3 regions of the Clostridium perfringens genome follow, and region 2 is predicted to be linked to each of the others. Evidence: riboswitches for the same ligand, from Rfam matches in the RefSeq annotation. Region 2 holds a riboswitch; each other region holds the start of a gene.

Region 1 (8,032 bases), 520 kb from region 2:
TTATATACATAAGTAAAAATGAAAATGCTTTTATAAGCATTAAGTTTTTCACAAATAGAAATTTTATATCAGTATTACTTGTAGCCTTTGTTATATACAGTGTACAACTTGCATTTATATTTATGTTCCCATTCTTAGTTGAATCTATATACAATTATAGATTAGACCAAATTTCATTACTTTTAGTTCCTTCATATGTTTTAGCTGCTACTGTAGGAGCTTTATCAGGAAAGGTTTCTAAGAAAATAGGAAGTAAGCAATGTATTCAAATGGCTATAGTAGGTATAATAGTGAGTCTTATTATAGGAGCTTTATTTGTAAAAACATCAGTTTTAGTATTTATTTTTGTAATGATACTATTCTCAAGTTCTTTTGCTTTAATGTATGCACCTATGATTGATACATTAACAAGAACAATACCTAAGGAAAAAACAGGAACTGCTATTGGTTTCTATAATTTCTGTTTAAATATAGCTACTTCAATAGGAATAACATATGTAGCAATATTTATGGAAACTAAGTATTTAGGAAAGAACTTTACTGGACTTTTCAGTGACTTAGTAGCTATACAATATAGTAATGTTTTACTAGTATTAGCAGTTATATCTTTAGTAGCACTTGTATTATACTGGACTTTAATCGGAAGAAGAGAGAAAAAGGACATATAAATAAAACTTTAAAATTTTATAAAGAATAGTTTTAAAAAACTAAGTGTTAAAGAGCCTATAGGGTGGTCCATTTAAAAGACTATCTTATAGGTTTTTTGTTTATAAAATTTTAGTGGATTATAAATCTATTAAGTTTTTGGATAAATTATTAAAAAAAATGCTTATTTATATTAAATTTATTATAAAGACTATAAAATTAAAAGAAATTATGATATTATAACTTTAAAAAAAATGGGCAAAATTAGAGAAATCTAATGACGCAAAGCTATAGGGACTAAGGTTTATAACTATGTCAGCCAGTTGCCAAAGAGTGCATTAAGCTTTTTGTTTTATATTAATTATGGAGGAGGGTGTAGGTTAAAAATTTAAAATTTATTTTGTACAAGCTTATATTAAATTGTAAGTAGAAATGCACTTCTGAGGGGAAAGTCAATCAGGAGGAGAGAAAAAATGAATAAGAGAAAAATAGCAGCTATAATTTTAGCTACGATGATTACAAATCTTTCTGCTACAACAATTGATGTTTTAGCACAGGAATTAAACACTAAAAACAATTCTAAGGTAGAAGTTAGTCATGATGATGAATCACATCAAGCAAGGGTAAGTAAGTTTGATTTATATAATAGTGATAAATTAGACGCTTATAATCAAGAATTTCAAGTCAGCAGATCAAATATAAAATCCATAAATAATAATGGTGGAAAGTATAATAGTTCTACTATTGATAAAGCCATAGATGGCAATCTAGAAACTCATTGGGAAACAGGAAAACCTAATGATGCAAATTTCACAAACGAAGTAGTAGTTACATTTAATGAAATAACTAATATAGATAGAATTGTATATTCTGCAAGAAGAGACTCTGCAAGGGGAAAAGGCTTTGCAAAAGAATTTGAAATATATGCTTCTCTTAAAGATGAGGGAGATGATTTTAATTTAGTAAGCAGTGGAGAATATACAGAATCAACTAGAGATTTAGTTGAAATAAAGTTTAATCCAACTGACTTTAAAAGATTAAAGTTTAAGTTTAAAAAGGCTGACCAGAACTGGGCTTCAGCAGCAGAATTTATGTTTTATAAAGAAGATAAATTAAATGAAAAGTTTAATGGATTATTTACAGATTCTAGTATGAATAAAGTATCTGAGGAATTTAATACATTAGAGAAATTAAATGCCTTTGAGAATGAATTAAAAGATCATCCAATTTATGATTTATACAAGGAAGGACTAAATAATGCTAGAGCTATTTTAACAGAAACTTCTGAGAATCCTACTAAGGCAACTTTAGGACAAATAACATATAATCTTAATGATGATTATAATAATCAATATAGAATGCCTTATAAAAATATAAAAGCAATAAAAAATAATGGAAGACATTATGCTGCTCAAAATATTGAAAAGGCTATTGATAATGATGTAAATACTTATTGGGAAACAGGAACATTAAATAGTTCTTCTTTTAACAATGAAGTTGAGGTTGAGTTTAATGATTTAGTAACTTTAGATAGAATAGTTTATGGTTCTAGACAAAGTGACTTAAAGGGCTTTGCTGAAGAGGTTTATATATATGCTTCTAGAACAAGTAAAGGGGATACATATAAGTTAGTTGCTACAGGGGCTCATGAAGCTACTAAGGGATTAGTTGAAGCTAAATTTGAGCCTACAGAATTTAAAAGAGTTAAGTTTAAATTTAAGAAATCTAAACAAAATTCTGCAACTTTAAATGAATTAATGTTTTATAAACCAGATGAAGTTTATTCTTCAATACCTAAGCTTTTCACAGATGGTACTATGAGTGAACTTAGTGAAGAGTTTAATAGTTTAGAAAAAATAAATGCCTTTAAAGAAAAAGCTAAAAATCATCCATTATATAATGACTTTAACGAAACTATAGAATTAGCCGAATCATTAATTTCTAATCCAAGAAAAGAGGATGTACTTGAATTAGAAATGAGAGGAGATTCTATAAGTGAAGCTAAAAAGAGAAAGGTATGGAATTTCCAAGACTGGCAAATAACAGGACTATCTGCTAGAGCTGGAGATAAAATAACTGTATATGTGGATGTAGCAGAAGGTGATCCTACTCCAACATTATTATACAAACAATCTTTAACTCAACATGGTGGAGCAACAAGCTTCCAATTAAAGCCTGGTAAAAATGAAATAACTATACCAGAAATAAATTATGAATCTAATGGAATACCTAAGGATGTTATTCAAGGGGGAGATTTATTCTTCACTAATTACAAAAGTGATAGTCAAAAGAGAGCACCAAAGGTAAGAATAGAAGGTGCAAGCAAATATCCTGTATTTATTCTAGGAAAATCAGATGAAAATGAAGTAATGAAAGAGTTAGAAGCCTATGTTGAAAAAATTAAAGCAGAACCTAAGACTACTCCAAATATTTTTGCAGTAAGTTCTAACAAGTCATTAGAATTTGTACAAGCTACCTATGCTTTAGATTGGTATAAGAAAAACAACAAAACTCCAAAGTACACAGCGGAGCAATGGGATCAATATATAGCTGATGCTATGGGATTCTGGGGATTTGATAACTCAAAAGATGTTAATTCAGATTTTAATTTTAGAATAATGCCTATGGTTAAGAACCTTAGTGGTGGAGCATTCATGAATGCTGGAAATGGTGTTATAGGTATAAGACCTGGAAATCAGGATGCAATACTTGCAGCTAATAAAGGATGGGGTGTTGCTCATGAACTTGGACATAACTTTGATACAGGCGGAAGAACCATAGTAGAAGTAACAAATAATATGATGCCATTATTCTTTGAGTCTAAATATAAAACTAAAACAAGAATAACTGACCAAAACATATGGGAAAATAATACCTACCCTAAAGTTGGCTTAGATGATTATTCTAATAATGAGTTATATAATAAGGCTGACAGTACTCATTTAGCTCAGTTAGCGCCATTATGGCAATTATATTTATATGATAATACTTTCTATGGAAAGTTTGAAAGACAGTTTAGAGAAAGAGATTTTGGAAATAAAAATAGAGAAGATATATATAAATCTTGGGTTGTGGCAGCATCAGATGCTATGGAGTTAGATTTAACTGAGTTCTTTGCAAGACATGGTATTCGTGTTGATGATAAGGTTAAAGAGGATTTAGCTAAGTATCCAAAGCCTGATAAAAAGATCTATTACTTAAATGATTTAGCAATGAATTATAAAGGTGATGGATTCACAGAGAATGCAAAGGTATCTGTAAGCACAAGTGGTTCAAATGGTAATATAAAACTTTCATTCTCAGTAGATGATGAAAATAAAGATAATATACTTGGATATGAAATACGCAGATATGGAAAGTATGTAGGATTTACTTCTAATGATAGCTTTGTTGATACTAAATCTAATTTAGATGAGGATGGTGTATATGTAGTAACACCATATGATAGAAAGTTAAATACCTTAAATCCAATAGAGGTAAATGCATTGCAACCAACTTTATCTGTAAACCCAGTGATTACACTAGCTTTAGGTGAGGAGTTTAATGAAGAAGAATATATTGTAGCTAAGGACATAAAAGGTAATTCTCTAAGTGAATCTGTAAAAGTTAAATCAAGTAATGTAAATACTTCTAAAGTTGGAGAATATGAAGTTTTATATAGCTTAGAAGATTCTAAAGGCAATGAATACACTAAAACTTCTAAGGTTAATGTTGTAAGTAGAAAAGAGTATATGAGTGATTTAACTCCTAAACAATCTTCAAATGGATGGGGAACTGTTAGAAAAGATAAGAGCATAAGTGGAGGAGTAATAGGTCTTACAAGAGATGGAGACTTTGTTGACTATAATAAGGGATTAGGTCTTCATTCAAATGCAGAGTATGTATATGATTTAGAAGGAAAAGATTATGACTACTTTGAATCTTATGTAGGTGTTGATAAAGCAATGTCATCTAGACCAGCCTCTTCAGTTATTTTTAAAGTTTTAGTTGATGGAGAAGAAAAGTTTAATAGTGGAGTAATGAGAAGTACAACACCTCAAAAATATGTTAAGGTGGATGTAAAAAACGCTAAGGAGCTAAAATTAATAGTAAATGATGCTGGAGATGGAGATAGTTCAGATCATGCAAGCTTTGGAGATGCTAAATTAGCTACTTTATCTTCAAAACCAATAATTAAAGGTGAAAATTTAGCTTATAGTATGGATGAAAAAGTAGATTTAATGGAAGGAATAACTGCAACAGATATTGAAGATGGAAATATAACTTCTAAAATACAAATAAAATCTTCAGACTTTGTTGAAGGAAAGTCAGGAATATTTACAGTTGTGTACTCAGTAACAGATAGTGATGGATTAACCTCTGAATGTTCAAGAACTATAGCAGTTACAGATAAAGAAACTCAATTATCTGATTTAAATTGGAAATCTGCAACTATAGGCTCAGGTTCTGTAAGAAAAGATAGAGCAGTAAGTGGAAATCAAATAAGATTATTAAATGAAGATAATTCTGTTGAAACCTTTGCTAAAGGAATAGGAACTCACTCATATTCAGAAATAGTTTATAATTCAGAAGGGTATGATATCTTTGACACTTGGGTAGGTATTGATAGACATGTTGCAGACAAAAAAGTTTCTAGTGTTAAGTTTAAAGTATATGTTGATGGAGAATTAAAGGCTGAAACAGATGTAATGAGAATTGATACTCCAAAGAAACGTTTAGTTGTAGATGTAAGAAACTCTAAAGAGATTAAATTAGTAGTAGATGTAGCTGATAATGGAAACACTTGGGATCATGCAGACTGGGCAGATGCTAAGTTTAGAAATTTAGCAGAGTATGATACAACAGAGTTAAATAAGGCACTAGAAGAGGCTAAAAAATTAGACTTAAATAATTACACAGAAGAAAGTTCAGAAGCTTTAAAAAATGCAATATCAAAGGGAGAAGAAGCCTTACTTTCTAAGGATAAAGAGACAATAAATTCTGCCCTTGAAGAGTTAAATAAGGCAATGGATTCTTTAGTAAAAGTAGATTTAAATGCTGTTATTAATATACCAGATAAATATTTGCTTAAGTCAATTCAAAATCAATTAAATAAAACTGGAGATATAACTTTAGGGGACATGTACAGTTTAACTACATTAACATTAAGCGGAGTTGTTGATTTATCAGGCTTAGAAAATGCTAAAAATTTAGAAACTTTAAATATGGATTATAATGAAGTTAAAGACTTAAGACCTTTATCAAAATTAAAGAAGCTTAATACATTAAATGCACAAGAGCAATTTATTGCAGCAGGAGAGTTAAAGCCTTCTAATGGTAAAGTTATAGGTGACTCAAAAGTATATAATAGAGAAGGAAAAAATGTAGCTAAAACTATTAGAGTTGTTGATAAAAATGGAAATACAATTCTAGAACAAGATGCTAAAGATGAATTCACAATAAACACTAAGGATTTATCATCAGGATTATATGGTGTTCATGTATTATTTGAAGATGAAGGTTTTAGTGGAGTAATGTTCTATTTATTTAACGTATAATAAATGGAAAAATATAAAGTTATTTTGCTTATAAATTAATTTTATAATATAAAAGAACTAACTTTTTAAAATAATTTTAAGAAAAGATATGTTTAGAGTAGAGTCTATAGAGAGGGATTCTACTCTATATTTTTTTGTTTATGATACAATTCTAAGCTTAATATAAATTAAGAAGGAGTTTTTAATTTTATTTATAATTTTTAAATATTAAACTAAAAATAATAGGGTATCTAATAATAAATGTAATTTTTATAGGAGGTGATAAAAATGGGTAATAAAAATAGAAATAGTAAAAAGAAAATGGCATCTTTAGGTCTTAGAAAAGATGAAAATGGAGATTATAAGTATATTGACCCTAATGATACAACTTCAGAATTTGTTCCAGTAAGGAATCATGGAAGAAAGTCTTCTCATAATTAAATATATATTTATTAAAGAGTTTTTTATCATAAACCACACACCTGTACTTAAATTGGTGTGTGGTTATTTTATATTTAATGCTTTTTAAAGGAAATATTATTATATCTTCATTAAAATAATTTTTAATATTTTAAGTTATTTGTAATATATTGACATAAAAACATAAATATAGTAATATGTTGTGGAAATAAATTATATCAAATATAAAAAGGGAAATAAGGGGGAAAAACAATGCGGAAAAAAGGTAACAAACTTATTGAATTTGTTAGTAAGATCATGGCTTTTGTTATGGCAGTGACTTTATTATCAAGCTTACCTGTACAAAATGTATTAGCTAATGAGAGCAAAGAAACAAAGGGAGAAGAGTATGAAATCTATCCAATTCCTCAAAGTATAAAATATGATAATGGCACAGTAACTTTAGGGGCTGATGCTAATGTTGTATTTGAAGAAGGAATTGATGAGGCAACAAAAAACAGACTATTAGAGGTTTTATCAATTAAGGGAATTAATTATGAAGAGAGCAATGAAATAAAAGAAGATAAGACAAACTTTCTAATAGGAATAAATAACTCAGAAGGAGTTGTAGACAAGTACTTTACAGATAATAATTTAGCAAATGATTCTCATTTTGAAAATCATGATGCCCATGTAGTATCAGTTAAGGGAAATGTAATAGCTGTATTAGGTAAAAATACTGATTCAGCATTTTATGGTATCACATCTTTAAAAGCAATATTTAATCAATTAGAAGGAAATGAATTAAAGGAATTATTAATTGAGGACTATTCAGATGGTCAATGGCGTGGTTTTATTGAAGGATATTATGGAATTCCTTGGAGCAATGAAAATCGTAAGGACTTAATGAAATTTGGTGGGGATTTTAAGATGAATTCATACATCTTTGCACCAAAGGATGATCAGTATCACAGTCTTAAGTGGAGAGAGCCATATCCTGCTGAGAAGTTAGCTGAAATAAAGGAAATGGTTGATGTTGGAATAGCAACAAAGAATAAATTTATATGGACAATACACCCATTCTTAAAAGATGGTATGAACTTTGGATCAGAAGAAAGTTATAAAGCTGATTTAGAAAAGATAATAGCTAAGTTTGAACAATTATATAGTGTGGGAGTACGTCAATTTGGTGTGCTTGCAGATGATGCTGAGGGAGAAGCTAATAATCAAGTAAAACTTATGGAAGACTTAGAAAAATGGCGTTTACAAAAAGGTGATGTATACGAATTTATATTTGTTCCTAAGGTTTATACAAAGGAATCAGCTGGTGGAGATGTTAATAATGAATACTTAAAAACTATTGGTACAATGCCAGAAACTATTGATATCATGTGGACTGGTGATGTAATACTTGGTTATGTAACTCAAGAGACATTTGAATTCTTTGAAGAAGCTGTAGGACGTCAAGCCTT
Region 2 (8,032 bases):
CCTTAGTGGCGATACTGAAATTAGATTTAATGGAATTCTATATACTAATTTAAACGAAGAAAAATATAAAAAGATATTATTTTCAACTTTTTTAAATTTTATTATTTTAATATTATGTCTATGTATAGTATGTTTTAAATTTAACCCTTTCTTTCCTATATTCTTAGCTATATTGTGCATAATATGTTTACAACACCATATATTAAAATCACTAAGATAAAAGTTATTTATAAAATCTTATTTAAATGAATAATAAATTAAATAGTAATGTAAAAACTAAATACCATTTCAAATATTTTACTTTATATAAAACTAATAAGGGATTCGTATTTAAAATACGAATCCCTTTCCTTTTACTTTAATTTAAATATTCTGCTTAAATAAATTATTTTTATCTACTTACTATAGTTGAAAGAGTTGCTACATATTTTCCATCTAAATCCTCATACACTGCTGCTATACCACTAAAACCTTCTTTAAAAAGCTTAGTATCTAGTTCTAAATTTCCATTATTTAAAGAACTTTCAACATCAACATTTGATATGTCAATACTTTGTCCACCTGTATTTCTTCTTATATTTATTTCTTTAGGTGATAATCTTTCTCCATCTTTTCCTACAAAGGATTCATTTATAACATATTTTCCTTCAACTTCTTCTGGTGATCTTATAACTATATATTGTTCTTTTATGCTTACATTGTTAAGCTTCTTTAAATCTTTTATTTTAGATATGTCTCTTATTTCATTGCAGTCAAGATTTAATTCTTCTATATTTACAGCATATTGTAAACCTTCTAAGTTTGCTATTCCATATCCAACTGCTGATAAGCTTGTTAACTTATTCATATCGCCTCTTGTTATTACATCCCTTGATAGATTTAATTGATCTTTTATAGCCCTTTTTAATTCATTATCTGGTATATTAACTTCCTCTGTTAAATCAATAGCTGCCTCTAAATTATCCATAGCCTCTCTAAGCTCTATAATAGTAGAGTCTATTACTTCTTGTTCTGGATTAGGGTTTTCTAATACTTTGTTAGCCTTTTCTAGAGCAACTTGTAATTTATTAAAGCTTTCTTCAGTATATAGATTTCCATCTAATCCTCTTGCTTCCTCAACTATTTTTTCTAAAGCAGTAAAATCCTTAGAGTCTGCATATAATAACTTAGCATCTGCCCAGTCTGCATGATCTCCTCCATTTCCATTGCCACCATCTTTAGCTACTAATTTAAGTTCACTTACTCCAACTATTGGAATTAAAACATGCTTTCTTGTAGTCTCTGAATTCATAACCCCACTATCAAATACTTTTTTTCCATCAACATAAACTTCAAAGCTTAAAGATGATACATCAGAATTTCTCATCTCTCTATCTACACCAACATATGCTTCAAAGAACTTATAATTTCCCTCAGATAAATCATATACTATTGTTGAAGTTGCATGAGTTCCAATACCCTTCTTATACTCCACTTCTTGTCCATCTTCACCAAGTAAAGTTATGGTATTATTTTCAACACTTCTATCTTTTTGTACACTTCTCCAACCTGAATTAGCTGATTTCCAGTTCTTATCACTTATATAATCATAAGCATTAACAACTGATACTTTTCTATCTAGTGTAGTTTTATTTCCATGAGAATCAGTAACTTCATAGGATACTATATAGTTACCTCCTCTTTTTGTATTTACATTATTATTTATAACTTTTATATTCTTTGTTATGTCTCCATCTTCAGGATCATTAGCAACCATTCCTTGTAATGGGTTAAATAAATCACCTATATTTAAGGCTACCTCTTCCCCAGTTAATATTGGTTTATCGCTTGTAGTATAAACTTTTGCATCTGCCCAGTCTGCATGATCTCCGGCATTTCCATTTCCACCATCTTTAGCGACTAATTTAAGCTCACTTGCTCCTGCTATTGGAATTAAAACATGCTTTCTTTCAGTGTTTACATTCATAACACCGCTATCAAATACTTTTTTTCCATCAACGTAAACTTCAAAGATTACTGATGGCTCATTAGAGTTTCTCATTTCTCTATCTACACCAACATAAGTTTCAAACATTCCATAATTTTTACCTGATAGATCATAAACTATCTCTGAGTTTGCATGAGTTCCAAGACCTTTATCATATTCTACTTCTTGTCCATTTTCACCAAGTAAAGTTATTCTATTATCTTCAACACTTAAGTCTTTTTTTACATCTCTCCATCCAGATGATGCTGATTTCCATTCCTTATCACTTAAACTTTCAGCTGTAGTTATTGTGTATATTTTTCTTTCCTTAGTAACTGTGTTTCCGTCTTTATCTGTAACTTCATATACTACAGTGTATATTCCACCTCTATTTGCTTCAAAATCACTTGATTTTACTTTTATGCTTGATGTTAAATCACCATCTTCTACATCATTAGCAGTAACACCATCTAATATATTAAAATTATCCTTAACATTTATTACTGTATCTTCAGTTTTTATTGTAGGCTTTACATTATTAGTTGATAACTTAGGGTTTACTATTATACCGTGGTCTGATGTATTTCCATTTCCACTATCACTAACTTGTATTTCTAACTTATTAACGCCCTTAACTGGTACACTTATTTCTACCATATTATCGTTATATCTTAAAACCTTAGTTGTTTCTAAAGTCTCTCCATCTGCTATAACCTTAAAAGAAATACTTGAATTATCGTTAGCTCCTATTGTTTGATCAACACCTAATAAAGCCTCAAATCTGTCATAATCTTTTCCTGATAAATCATATACAACTTTTCCATTAGCATGTATTCCTATGCCCTTCTCAAAGGTTTTAATTTCTCCATTTACTCTACCTTTTATATTTGTATTTCTTCTTGGAGTTCCCCATTGAGTTTCTACTGATTCCCACTCTTCATCTGATAAATAGTCATAAGCACTAACTACTTCAACTTTAAGAGTTTTTTCTTTAGTTTCCTCTTCATCAGTGACTTTATAAACAACTTCATATTCACCTTTCTTAGTGTTATCAAAAGTATTCTTAATTACTTCAATTTTATTGCTTATATCATTTCCTTCGTAATTATAAGCTTTTACGTAATCCAATGGGTTAAACTCTTCATTAAGCGCTATTAAAACCTTTTGTTGTGCACTAATACTTGGAGCATGTAATTTAAAATTATAAGGCTTACTAGGATTTATTTCATTGTCATAAGCAACTATACTGTATTCATGGTTTTCATCTATATTAGCTCCGTGATCAACAAAATTATTTGTTGATGTAAATCCTATTGTTTTGCCATCCCTAGATATTTCATATCCTATAACATTGTTTTTATTTTCATTATCTATATCAAAAGAAATTGATACATCATTTCCGTTTACTATTTTTGCTTCTGCCTCGAACTTAAGATTTTCTGTAAATACTCCACCTTTATTTAAGTACATTTTATCATTTGCGTACCATAATTTATTAGATGGTTTAGGATATTTAGATGTATATTCCTTAGTCTCTTTCCATACATCCATTCCATGTCTTTCAAAATGCTCTGATAAGTCTAACTTAAACACATCTGATGCAGCCATAACCCATGCATTGTGTTTATTTTCCCAACTTCCACCACCTATATCTCTACTTCTAAATTCTTGTTCAAATCTTGGCCAGAAAGTTTTATCATATAACTGTAATTGCCATAAAGGGGCTACATGAGATAATAAAGATTTATCACTTTCTGGATAATATTCATTATTAGAATAATCATCTAAAGCCACCTTTGGTAATATGTTTCTTTCCCATAAATTTTGTCTAGTTATATTAGATGGTACACCTTTAATTCTCTCAAAATGAAGTGGAAGCATATTATTAGTTACCTCTACTATAGTTCTATTATTAGTGTCAAAATTATGACCCATTTCATGCATAAATCCCCAACCAGTATCTACGCCTAACGCTCCACCTTGCTCTGCTTTATTAAATCCTGTTATTCCATTTCCAGCATTCATAAAGCCTCCATTGTCTAACCATTTAAGCATACTTATATATCTAAAGTTAAAGTCAGAGTTAACCTCACTAGATTCATCAAATCCCCAATATTTCATAGTTTCTTTAATTACTTCATCACTTTTATTTGCAGTTTCACTTGGTAATTTATTATTATTTTTATACCAATTTAAAGCATAGGTTGCAGTTACGTTAACTAATGTTTTATCACTAAATACATCAAATACATCTGGTAATTGAGGATCCTTTTTTAATAAATCAACATATTCTTCAAGATCATTCATAACTTCTTCATCATTATCAATGCCTTTTATATAGTTTGGATAGTTTATAGCACCCTCTATTCTTATTTTAGGCTTTCTTCCTTGTTCTTCTGAAGTGTATGGGTTACTTGTATAAAGTACACCTGCCTTAGCTGTTCCTGGTCTTAACTCATTTGTAGGTTTTTCTGGTATAGTTATTACATTTTTACCTTTGCTTAAACTTATAGTAACATCTCCGTTATGCTGACTATCCATTTGTTTAAATACTAATTTTGGTGTTGGCTTTCCATCTTCCACATCAACATAAACAGTTATTACTTGTCCAGATTTTACTGCATAGCCAGTTGGTTGCCAGTCTTGGAAATTCCAAACCTTTCTTTTTTGAGATTCTTTAATTGAGTTTCCTCTACTTTGTAATTCAAATACAGTAGATCCTGTATTTCCTGCTAATACTTCTTTAGCAAGTTCTAATTTTTCCTTATATAAATTTACTAAGGGATGATTTTTTACCTCTTCCTCTAATGAAGCTAATTTTTCTTCTGTATTAAAGTCTTCTGATAATTCATTCATTAATCCATTTGTAAATAGTTTATCAACTTTATCTGATGTTTTATCTTCTTTATATAATCCAAATTCACTAGCACAAGCCCAGTTTTCATAACCTTTTTTGAATACAAATTTAATTCTCTTAAATTCTGTTGGATTAAATTTTATTTCTACAGAATTTTGAGTTATATTAGCATTGCCACTAGTTACCTTTTGATAATTATCTCCCTTAGTTGTTCTTGATGCATAAATATCAAAAGCTTCAGCAAAACCTCTATTTGAACCACGAGGTGCTGTATATACTATTCTATCTAATGTAGTTAATTCTTCTAATTCTATTTCAACTTCATTTGTAAAGTTTTCTGTATTTTGCTTTCCTGAATGCCATTTTGTATTGAAATCTCCGTCTATAGCTTTATCTATAGATTCTGATGCATATTGTCCACCATTAGTTTTTATTGATTTTATTTTGCTCTTATCTAACTTATAGATAGCATCATAAGCTTTAAGTAATTTATTATCTGGATTTAAAAAGTCAGATACTTTAGCATCAGTATATTGAACCTCTTTATTTTCAATAATTAACTTAACATTCTCTATCTCTTCTTTATAATCATTATAAAAAGGATGCTTCTTAGCTTCTGATTCTAACTTTTCTATTTTTTCTAAAGTATTAAATTCTTCAGATACTTGACTCATAGTGCTATCTGTGAATAATCTACTCATTTTATCTCTTAACTGATCTTCTTTATAGAAAGTAAATTCTGATGCTAAAGCCCAATTTTCATATCCTTTTTTAAATACAAATTTAACTCTTCTTGCCTCTGTTGGATTAAACTTAATTTCTACTGAACCTTTTGTTACTTCACTGTTTCCTGAAGTAACTTTTTCAAAGGTATCTCCAGAAGTTGTCTTTGATGTATATATATCAAAGGCCTCAGCAAATCCTCTCATATTTAAGTTTGTGTAAACTACTCTATCTAAAGTCTCTAATTTATCTAAAGTAATTATTACCTCATTTGTAAAATCTGAACTATTTTGCTTTCCAGAATGCCATTTTGTATTAACATCTCCATCAATAGCTCTCTCTATTGTATTTTCTGCATAACTTCCTCCATTAGTTGTTATTGATGATGTATTTATCTTAAATAGTTCATTATATTTTTTTAATGATTCATCATTAAAATCTTTAAATTTACTTACTAAGGCATCCTTGTAAACTACATTGTTTCCTTGTAAAACTAACTTAGCATTTTCTATTATTTCTTTAAACTTTTCATAAAATGGATGATCTTTAATCTCATTTTCAAAAGCATCTAATTTTTCTATAGTGTCAAACTCTGGATTCACCTTATTTTTTCCTTCATTTGTGAATATGGAGTTCACCTTATCCATGATTTTATCTTCCTTATAAAACCAAAACTCTGAAGCACTTGCCCAATCTCTATCAGCTGATTTAAATACGAATTTAAGTTTTTTAGCTTGTACTGTATCAAACTTAAACTCCATAAGACTTCCTGTTGACTTACTTGTCCCTTGAGAAACTAATTTAAAGTCATTATCATTTCCAGTTTGTGAAGCATATATATCAAACTCTGTTGGATATCCCTTTCCTCTTGCTCCATCTTGTCTTGTTGCATATGCTATTCTATCTATTGATTCTAACTCATTAAATTCTACTACAACTTCATTTGTGAAATCAGAACTATTTTCTCTTCCTGTTTCCCAGTGAGTAGCCAAGTCACCATCTATAGCTTTGTCTATAGAACTTGTTGAATATTGTCCCCCATTATTTGTTATTGAAACTATTTCATTTCTCTGTACTTTGTACTTTTGATTATATGCATCAAAATTCTCGTAGCTATTTAAATTGAATTGATTTATAGATGCTTGATTTATTACGCTTTCTTCTATAGAACTTATCTTTTCCTTTATTACCTCACTAGCATAAACATTCAAAATAGGACTTGCATTTGACATTATCATTGATGCAATAAGAATTTTAGATATTTTTTTCTTCATAATTTTCCCCCTCATATTATTATGTAACCACGAGTCATCTCTCTACGCCTATACCATTTAATAAAGTATTTTTACTAAAAAAAACTATCCTTAATATTAATTAAAGGATAGTTGCATAAAAACAGTTCTAAAAATAAATATATACTTAAGTATATATTTATAAATTAACTCTATTAAAACAAAGAATATTAATTCTTCGGCAACTGGCTAGCATAGTTATCATATAACCTTAGCCCCTTTAGCTTTGCGTCTCTAGATTTCCCTAGGTTTGCCAATATATTATTTTAGTATTTATATAATACAAAAATTTAATCCTATATTCAATATAAGATATTCTAATTTTTTATGTAATATTATAAAAAACGACTTGTTTTTTATACTTTTTACATTTTATTCATCTTTTATAAAATCACTTTATAAATAAAATTAAACTCTAAAAACATTAATTTATAGAAGTTATACTATAAATAAAAAGCTAGCAAGATTTTTTATTTTTTTCTTGCTAGCTTTTCATTTATTAATTATATTATTAATTTGTAAAATTAAATAAACACATGTATTTTTATAGTTTTATATTAATTTAAAGCTATATTACTTTAAATCTTCTACTACCTTAGCCATAGTTAATGCTAAATTATCACCTTTTGAATTATCTCTAAAAAGATTAAATTCCTTATTAGCAGTTACTATTTTTACTTCTTCATTTTCATCTTTAGTAGTTACTGAAAATTCTTTTAAATCTTTAAATGGTATCTGATCAACCTCTCTTGTTTCTTCAGCATAACCTAAGGATGCATGTCCTACATGCTCTAAATAAAGAGAATCCTTAGTTACAATTAGATTTACTTTATATGCCACATCTCCACCAGCTCCAGTTACTAAATTTGATACAAAATTTATAGCTGCATCCTTATTACTCACTTGTTTCATAACTGTAATCTTCATTAGAATATCTTCTTCTTTTAGATTTAATTTAAACATAAAAACACCCCATCTTCATATTTATTTATAATTAATTTTTACCACATTTAAAGAATTGATCATATAAAGCTTTTATTAATCCCAAAACAATAATAATTCCTTGGGTTATCATTATAGCATTATAATATTTCTTATCTATAAATATACTAATAAGAGCAATTATTATTACACTTAATCCAATTATCAAAAAATCCATTCCAACAATTCTAGATACTTTCTCTTTATCATGCT
Region 3 (8,032 bases), 1.0 Mb from region 2:
ACCTTCTTTTCCAACTCTATAAAAACTTTCTTCAAAATCTAGAGTTATATAAATATCATCACTTAATTTATATCCCTTAGGAGCCTTAACCTCTTTTAATATGTATTTTCCATAAGGCAAATTGTTGATTTTAAAAGAGGCACCATCTTTTGATGGTATTAACTTTCCGCCCCCCATTGGATCTAATTCATAAACTTTTAAATTTTTATTATAAGCAAATTTTATTGGTTTTTTTGGATTTTCCTCTTTAAATAGTTTAAAGTTAGCACCTAAAATAGGCACTCCCTTTTCATTTATTTTATGTATTGCTAAGTTTACAGTAGTCTTTATAGGATTTCCTTCCCATGGCACCTTAACCACCTTACTATCCTCATTTACAATAAACTGAATAGGAGTTTTGTTTAGCTCATATCCCTCTGGCGCTTTTATTTGTTCTAAATTGTACACTCCATCAGGTAATTCAAAGCTTACAGGCTCTCCATTTTCAAATGTAAACGTTTTTATTTCTTCATTGTAAATATCCCTAACAGTTTCCCCTTCTTTAGTTGTTAACTTAAAAACTGCTCCTTCAAGTAAGCTTGGATCATCATACTCAGCAGATAGAATAAATTCCACTATAGGATTCTTTCTAGTTGAAACCTCATTAGTTGGATTTCCATTTACATATGCAATATTTTTTACTACTTCCCCTGGCCCTACATTTTTCATACTTGCTTCTATGGTGATATATGCTGGCTTTTTAGCATCTATATCTCCATTACTATTTTTAATAACTAATTCCTTTGTGTTTTCATCAAAATCAGTTATAAATTGATCTGTAGCCGTAATCTTAATATCACTTAGTCTAGGATCTAATTTATCAATAATATTTAAAGTATCCTTAAAAAAGTATCCATAGGAATCAAACTTAATATCATATTTAATTTTTTGGTCATTAGGATTATTTTTAACTTTTGTCTTATCAACATATTTATAAACATTTAATGCTCCTGCATCCTTTGATAACTTTGAATAATGCTTTGAAGGCAACTCTTTATCATCATCATAATATAATTTAGCATCATTTAAATATCCACTTTCAGTAGAAGTAATACGAGTTTCATAAATAACTGTATATCTCTCATATCTTATGTCACCAAAATTTATTTCTAAATGTTTGGTATCAGCCTTTATTCTATTACTCTCCCAAAAGTCCTTGGTAACATCACTACTTCTTTCATCATAGTAACCCATTCTTTTTATGCATATACTATTTACATCTAAAGCCATGCCCTTTGGAATATTATCAAAAAAATCAGCATTACTTAAATAACTTCTTGTATTTGGATTTACTCCATCACCTAAATTTATTTCCACAAAATATTTTATAGGTTTATTCCTGTCTACTATCTCTCCATAATACTCTCTTCCTTGCTCCTTATCTGTAGCAGCTGTTGGTAAATCAGCAGTCTTATACATAAGAGGGTATTGTCCACCAGAACTAGGATGGGAATATTCTTCTCCTGTTATATAAACAGTGCTTGGCTTTCCATTTAAATCAATACTAATTGGGTAACTTACTCCCTTTCTAATATTGCTATTTCCCACAAATCTTATAATCATATATCCTGTTACAGCTTTTTCTACATTTTCATTAAAGGTTAAAGTTACCACTCCATCCTTAACATCAAAATCCTTAAAATGCTGATCAGGACATTTAGGCTCTATGTCTTTAAATATATCTGGCAAACTGATAACAATTTTATCACCATCTTTAAGCTTATCTTTATTCAAAATCTTATAGTCAATTCTTAAATTATTGCTTATGTCTTTAGCCACAGTATTACTCTCAAAAGTAGTGCTTGTAATTTCAACAGCCCCATCATTTTGAACTGATTTTGATTCTTCTCCTAAAACAATGCTTCCAGGGAAGATCATAATTACTATCATAGAAATAACAACTGACCATAAGGTAAATATATTGAAATTTTTACTATTCTTCATAAAATAAGCCCTCCTCTCTTAAAAAATGGAAAATAAAAAACCGACTATATTTATAACTTTTTATAAATATAGTCGGTTGCATCACTAACTCAGCATATTCCAGATGCCCAAATACAGAATATACATCAACGTTTCTATAACATTTTAATATTTACTAATTATTTCTTAAAATTCATTACTTTTTAACACTTAATTTTCAATTTGTATTTGTATGTTACAGTATTTTAAAAAAACTGTCAAAAAACATTTTTTACAGCAAATATTATTTGTTAATTATATTAAGTTTTTATTTTTAAAACAATATATTTTGCATATATATTTTATTAATTTAATAAATAAATTTTGATTTTTTTATACTTTTAATATAGGGTTTTATCAAGGTTTTAACGCTAATTTTATATTTTAAATTTAAAATATCCTTAAAAAACTTCCTCTAAATTTAATTCCTTAATATATTTTTTTGGAACATAATTACAAAGCCATACATTATTTTTAGATAAATAAAACTTAATTCCATCATTAAACATACTCTCTGAATCTACTTCTAAAATAACTAAATCACCATGTCTTTTTCCAACAATACTTGCAGTTTCTATATCCTTTGATAAATGAACATAATTTCTTTCCTTCTTTATAAGTCCATTTTTCAAAATTGACTCTAAATATTTTCTTCCAGTACCATGATATAGAACCTTTGGTGGCTTAATAGGCTCTAAGCCTAGATCTACTTTAATTGAATGACCTTGATTAGCTCTTATTTTGCTCTTATCCTCATTGAAAGAATATCTACCCTTTGAATCTTCTCTAACTATTCTTTCTAAATCATCCATGCTAAATCCTTCATAGGACTTATTTAGCCCCTCTATCAAATCTAATACACCTAAATATCCATGCTCATCTAGTTTTAATCCTATTTCTTCTGGCTTATGTCTTAGTATTAAACTTATGTATTTACTTATCTTTGAATCATTATTTTTCATTCCACCAATCCCCTTACTCTCCTATGATATTTCTAACTTATCCTAATAAAGAATAACAAAATTATCTCCAAAAATAAATTTTACATTATTCATAGGATTCTCTTCTTAATAAGAAAATTCTATCATAAATAGAATCTTTTTTACTGCTTAGCCCATGTAAATTTAATCTCTAAAAGTATTGTGACAGACTTGTACCAGACTTTTATAAATCCGTCACATGCCTTAAACCCTTGATATAACTTACTTAGAAGGACCTATGACGGACTTTGACGGACTTTTTTCTATTTCTATGTATACATGTATACTATATATTTTTTTATCTATATATTTTTTTATTTTTTTCTGTATACTACAGAAAAGGAAAAAGTCCGTCACTTCCGTCAAAACCATTGATATCACTAGAAAAACTCAGGTTTCAACTCCGTCAAAAATACGTCACAACTCCGTCACTAAAGGATAAAATATTAAAATAATAGCTCTTTTATATTATAAAATATAAGCAAAATTTAAATATTTTACCCACTTAATATGTAATTTAAAGATTAGTACTAACCTAGAAACTTCTTTGTCAGCTATAACCACTACTGAAAAATCGCTAGAAAATAAAAATTAAGTACTAATCTTAATATCTTATAACCATATTTTTATTTATAATTTTAGCAAAAATCTCAGTTATTTATGGTACGGTCTCTGTATTGGTATTAAATAAGGTTTTATCAAATTCAACTATTAGTTAAATTTGATAAAACCTTAAATCTATTTATTATACCCAATTAATATCTTCTAGTTTATCTATAAGTGTATTAAATCTATTCTTATTTATAGATATAGCTTGTGAGTGAGCTGTTCTGCATTCTTTACTTTCTGAATATGCCAATATTACTTCCCATTTATAATTTCCATCTTTAAAATACTTCCAAACTAATCCATTTGTGTACAAATAATGTGAAATCCCTTTTTTCTGTTCTTCTACTTGAATTGTTTCAGAAAGAGACTTATTTGTTGCTTTTACTTCTATAAAACCATATACTTTTCCAATATCCATACGATACTTAAAATCTTCAGATAAAACTGCCATATCTGGAATACCTGCATCCGTTGTTAATCTTTCATCTCTATCTTTACGAAGACGGTTAATATCTACAAGTGACAGCTTGTCTGATTTTATGGTACTATCAATCACATTATAAACAAGTATCTCAACCCCAGCCTCGATAGGACATTTCAATATTACATCATTAATTTTGCGTTCATAATATTTATAATCCATCTTTTACTCCTTCTCAAATAATTAATTTCTTAACTATTCTCTATACAAATTAAAATTTACATATTACATATGTATAATAAAATTATACTATATACCCAATATACGAACCTAAATATTATAATCTTTTCATTGCTACTATTCCTCTATAACACAATATATAAATTTAATACCTTTAACCCAACATTTCTCAACATAAAAGAAGAAGGAATACCCTTAATAGGTACTTGTCCTTCTTTTACTACATCATTAATCCTCCCTAAAATATAAAAACTTCTATATGTAATCTAATTACACATAGAAGTTTATTGTAAGTAATATCTTATTAAATATATTATTCTTAACTATAATATATATTTATATTTTAGATTTATTTTGTAATAGATTAAAATTATTCATTAAATATACTCTATTTAGCGTTCCAACATATTAAATACCGTATTAATAGAAATACATTTAGCATATCTATCATTCCACATAAATTCATTATAATACTTATAACTTTGCTCTCCACTAAAGAACTCATTATCAACAGTTGAGTTAGCATAGCTTGGTACAATCATATTAAATCCATGTTCAAAACCACACTTTATGGTAGCATCAATACATTTATCAGTTTGAAGTCCAACAACAATTATATCTTTTTCACCCTTTTCTCTTAAATATTCTAACAAACCAGTTCCTCTAAATGAACTATTTACATTTTTTACAAACACTTTTTCTTGTTCCATAGGCTTAAATTCTTCGTAAACTTCAAATCCATCTTTTCCTTTTGTTAAATCACTTTCTACTCCATCATCATGTATTACATATAATACTTCAATGTTATTTTTTCTTGATGTATTAATTAATTCCCTAATATTTGTAATAAAATTTTCAAAATTATATAATTTACTATTTACTAATAATTTTTGTGTATCAACGACTAATAAAACCATTTATGTACTCTCCATTATTTCATCAAATTCCCATTTATCTATATATTATCAGAAAAATTATTAATTCATATATAATACATTTATTTATTAGTTAATATTTTTATTATTACGTATTATTCCATTTTAAATAAATATATCAAGTTGTTATTTTACAACAGCTTAATTACTTATAACTACTTTTTCATTATCCAATTTTAGTAAAAACCATACTTATTTATGGTATGGTTCTTCATATCAATATTAAGTGAGGTTTTTCTTTACTACTAAAATATTTCAAATAATTTAGAATTATTATTTCTATCTAGACTATATATGACACTCAAATAACTATTATTTTCTCTTAATCTTCAAATTAATTTATTTATTATTAATAACTTTTAATAAAGCTTTTTAGATTATTAATAAAATAAGCTCTAATAGACTTATCCCTTATTAACCCATTAATTTTCATTAAGTTCAAATAAACCATTTCTTCATTTTTATCATATTTAACTGTCAATATATTTTGAAATATTATTTCGTCATTTAGTATAATTTTCGCTCCAAACTTATAAATATCTTCATTCTTTTCTATAACATTAAATACATATTACATAAGTTTTATCTCCTCATATAAAATTATTTAAATTAATATTTTTAGATTATCTTTTTGTGTTCACATAACTTATTTCTTTATCTTACCGTTTAATATTATAATATCTAACAACTAATTTTATAATATTCCAATATGTAGATTTTTTATCTCCAATACATTTACATCTAAATTACTTTTTTAAAGACTAATTCTTAATTGAAAACTTTCTATCTTAAAGAGAAACTCCTTTAAGTATTCTGTGGTTTCTTTTCTTTCAAAAATTTTCCTATCATTTATATCTAAGTCTTTTTCCTTAATCATATCATTTATTATATTTATAGCATTCATTATTAACATATTAGCTGACTCTTCATTACTTAATTCTTTTTCAATAGATTTACAAAGCTTAACAACTTCTTTACTATTTAATTTATCCGAAAAATCTTTTTTTTCATGCATATGTTTTATTGTCATTAAAATATGCCATTTCATTCGAGACATCGATTTATATTCTCTATTTTTTCTAAAGAATGACTCTACATAATATAACAATAAGGCACTTACATAATATACCTCCGGCTTATCATTCTCTTTAAAAATATTATCTTTAACTTTTTTAATAACTGTACCATAATGACCTGATACACCATGTGGATTATCTAAAAACATAGATGCAACCGACTTGATTTGTTTAGATATATTTATAATTTTTGTCTGAGGAATATCTTCATTTCTATATTGATTCAATCTTCTTTCATAATATAACTTTATCTTATTTTTATTTCCTTTTATCAAATTATTTTTTGAATAATAAAAATCTTCTAGCATTCTATGAAAACTATTAAGTGCATCTAATTGTTCTGGCTTTAATCCAGTCTGACTATTAGTAGATTTAATTATTTCATTTTTTGTAGCTTCATCTTTCGTAGCTATTATTTTTAATGGAATAGCTATATTTTTATCCTCTAAATCTCCAATATTTTCAAAAATTACGTTACTAGTTTGACATCCATTAACGACTTGATAATTGATAAGATTAAATTTCTCTCCAACAGGTTTAATTTCATCTGCAACAATTGTAACACCATTATTTAAAATACCAAAAAGTTGTGATTCTTCTCCTAGTAGTCTTTCTTTCATATTTCTGTTAACATCATTATTTTCTACCCCTAAATAATCCCTTATATTATCCTCAAAAACATTTTTTATTCCTTTTGTTTCTGAGTCTAGTAATAACTTTACATACTCTCGTATATCCACTATTCCAAAATATGCTGATGTTATTTTATCATCATCATATGAAAAAGTAACGTGTTTATGGAAATTAAACTGTGCCTCTAAATCTGCATCTATTTTCCTATACAACTTTTGAATTTCTTTAATCCCTAAAGGAATAAATTCTAATTTTTCTGAAATTAAACTTGTATTTTCTATTGCTCGTTTTCCTTCTTCAATAGTTTCTTTTAAATCTGAACTTAACTCAGTTGTACTTGAACAATTTGCATAATACATAATACAATTCGGATTTCCTTTTCTAAATAAGTGAGAATTTTCATATATTATGTTTTTGATTTCCCAAAATTTTTCTAACTCTTTAATAGAACACTCTTCTTCCTCTATGAATTTTTTTATGTATTTAAAAAAGTAATTAACTTCTTTATCATCAAAATGATCTGCTGACTTAGTTTGTACAAATATAAAATCTACTGATAATACAGTTTTATTAGCTATTAACTGCATTAAATCTTCCTCATTTAATATCATTTTATTATTTATTAATATAGCTACACCATCTATAGCTTTTGCAGTCCCAGTATCCATTTCATTAAAATTCTTTTCTGAATCTATAATATGATTATTTAATATACAGTAATTTATAAATTGTTCAAATACTAGCGCTTCATCATTCTCTTCTATCTCAAATTTTTCTTTAAATTGTTTTAAAAAATTTTTTATAATAACATTCTTCATACTTTACTCCTTATTACTACTATAGAAATATTATACATTTTAAATCAAAAAATTTCTATTAAATAGATAGTAAATTTAAGTCTACTATATTTATTTAAATAATCAGAAACCGCACCTATTTATGGTACGGTTCACTTTTCATTATTCTAAAAATCTATAAAACTAACAGAAATAAACTACTTGATGATAAAATTAAAAGCTATGGTTTTTAAACCATAGCTTTCATTTATTTAATCATTTATTATACAATCTTAGTAGTCCATTCTTCGCAATTCCACACATCTGTTACTACATCTCTATAGAATTCAGGTTCATGGCA

The links. A riboswitch is a leader RNA that binds a small molecule or an ion and turns the genes downstream of it on or off. The one in region 2 is predicted to bind cyclic di-GMP.
Region 1: it holds a riboswitch for cyclic di-GMP, as region 2 does, so the genes downstream of both, I6G60_RS08985 (NPCBM/NEW2 domain-containing protein) here and I6G60_RS11260 (NPCBM/NEW2 domain-containing protein) in region 2, are expected to answer to the same signal.
Region 3: it holds a riboswitch for cyclic di-GMP, as region 2 does, so the genes downstream of both, I6G60_RS00775 (SpaA isopeptide-forming pilin-related protein) here and I6G60_RS11260 (NPCBM/NEW2 domain-containing protein) in region 2, are expected to answer to the same signal.

Annotation. Positions count from the first base shown of each region.
Region 1 is NZ_CP065681.1:1,860,176-1,868,207, forward strand. Features, by position in the region: gene I6G60_RS08980 (MFS transporter) at 1-668, shown strand, start outside; cyclic di-GMP riboswitch class I at 893-976, shown strand; gene I6G60_RS08985 (NPCBM/NEW2 domain-containing protein) at 1,119-6,182, shown strand; gene I6G60_RS08990 (hypothetical protein) at 6,450-6,602, shown strand; gene nagK (hyaluronidase NagK) at 6,834-8,032, shown strand, end outside.
Region 2 is NZ_CP065681.1:2,385,146-2,393,177, forward strand. Features, by position in the region: gene I6G60_RS11255 (hypothetical protein) at 1-220, shown strand, start outside; gene I6G60_RS11260 (NPCBM/NEW2 domain-containing protein) at 392-6,820, opposite strand; cyclic di-GMP riboswitch class I at 7,016-7,103, opposite strand; gene I6G60_RS11265 (hypothetical protein) at 7,412-7,801, opposite strand; gene I6G60_RS11270 (DUF3784 domain-containing protein) at 7,833-8,032, opposite strand, start outside.
Region 3 is NZ_CP065681.1:120,216-128,247, forward strand. Features, by position in the region: gene I6G60_RS00775 (SpaA isopeptide-forming pilin-related protein) at 1-1,983, opposite strand, end outside; cyclic di-GMP riboswitch class II at 2,045-2,128, opposite strand; gene I6G60_RS00780 (RNA 2'-phosphotransferase) at 2,403-2,963, opposite strand; gene I6G60_RS00785 (hypothetical protein) at 3,727-4,191, opposite strand; gene I6G60_RS00790 (cysteine hydrolase family protein) at 4,644-5,168, opposite strand; gene I6G60_RS00795 (AIPR family protein) at 5,941-7,713, opposite strand; gene I6G60_RS00800 (ABC-F family ATP-binding cassette domain-containing protein) at 7,955-8,032, opposite strand, start outside.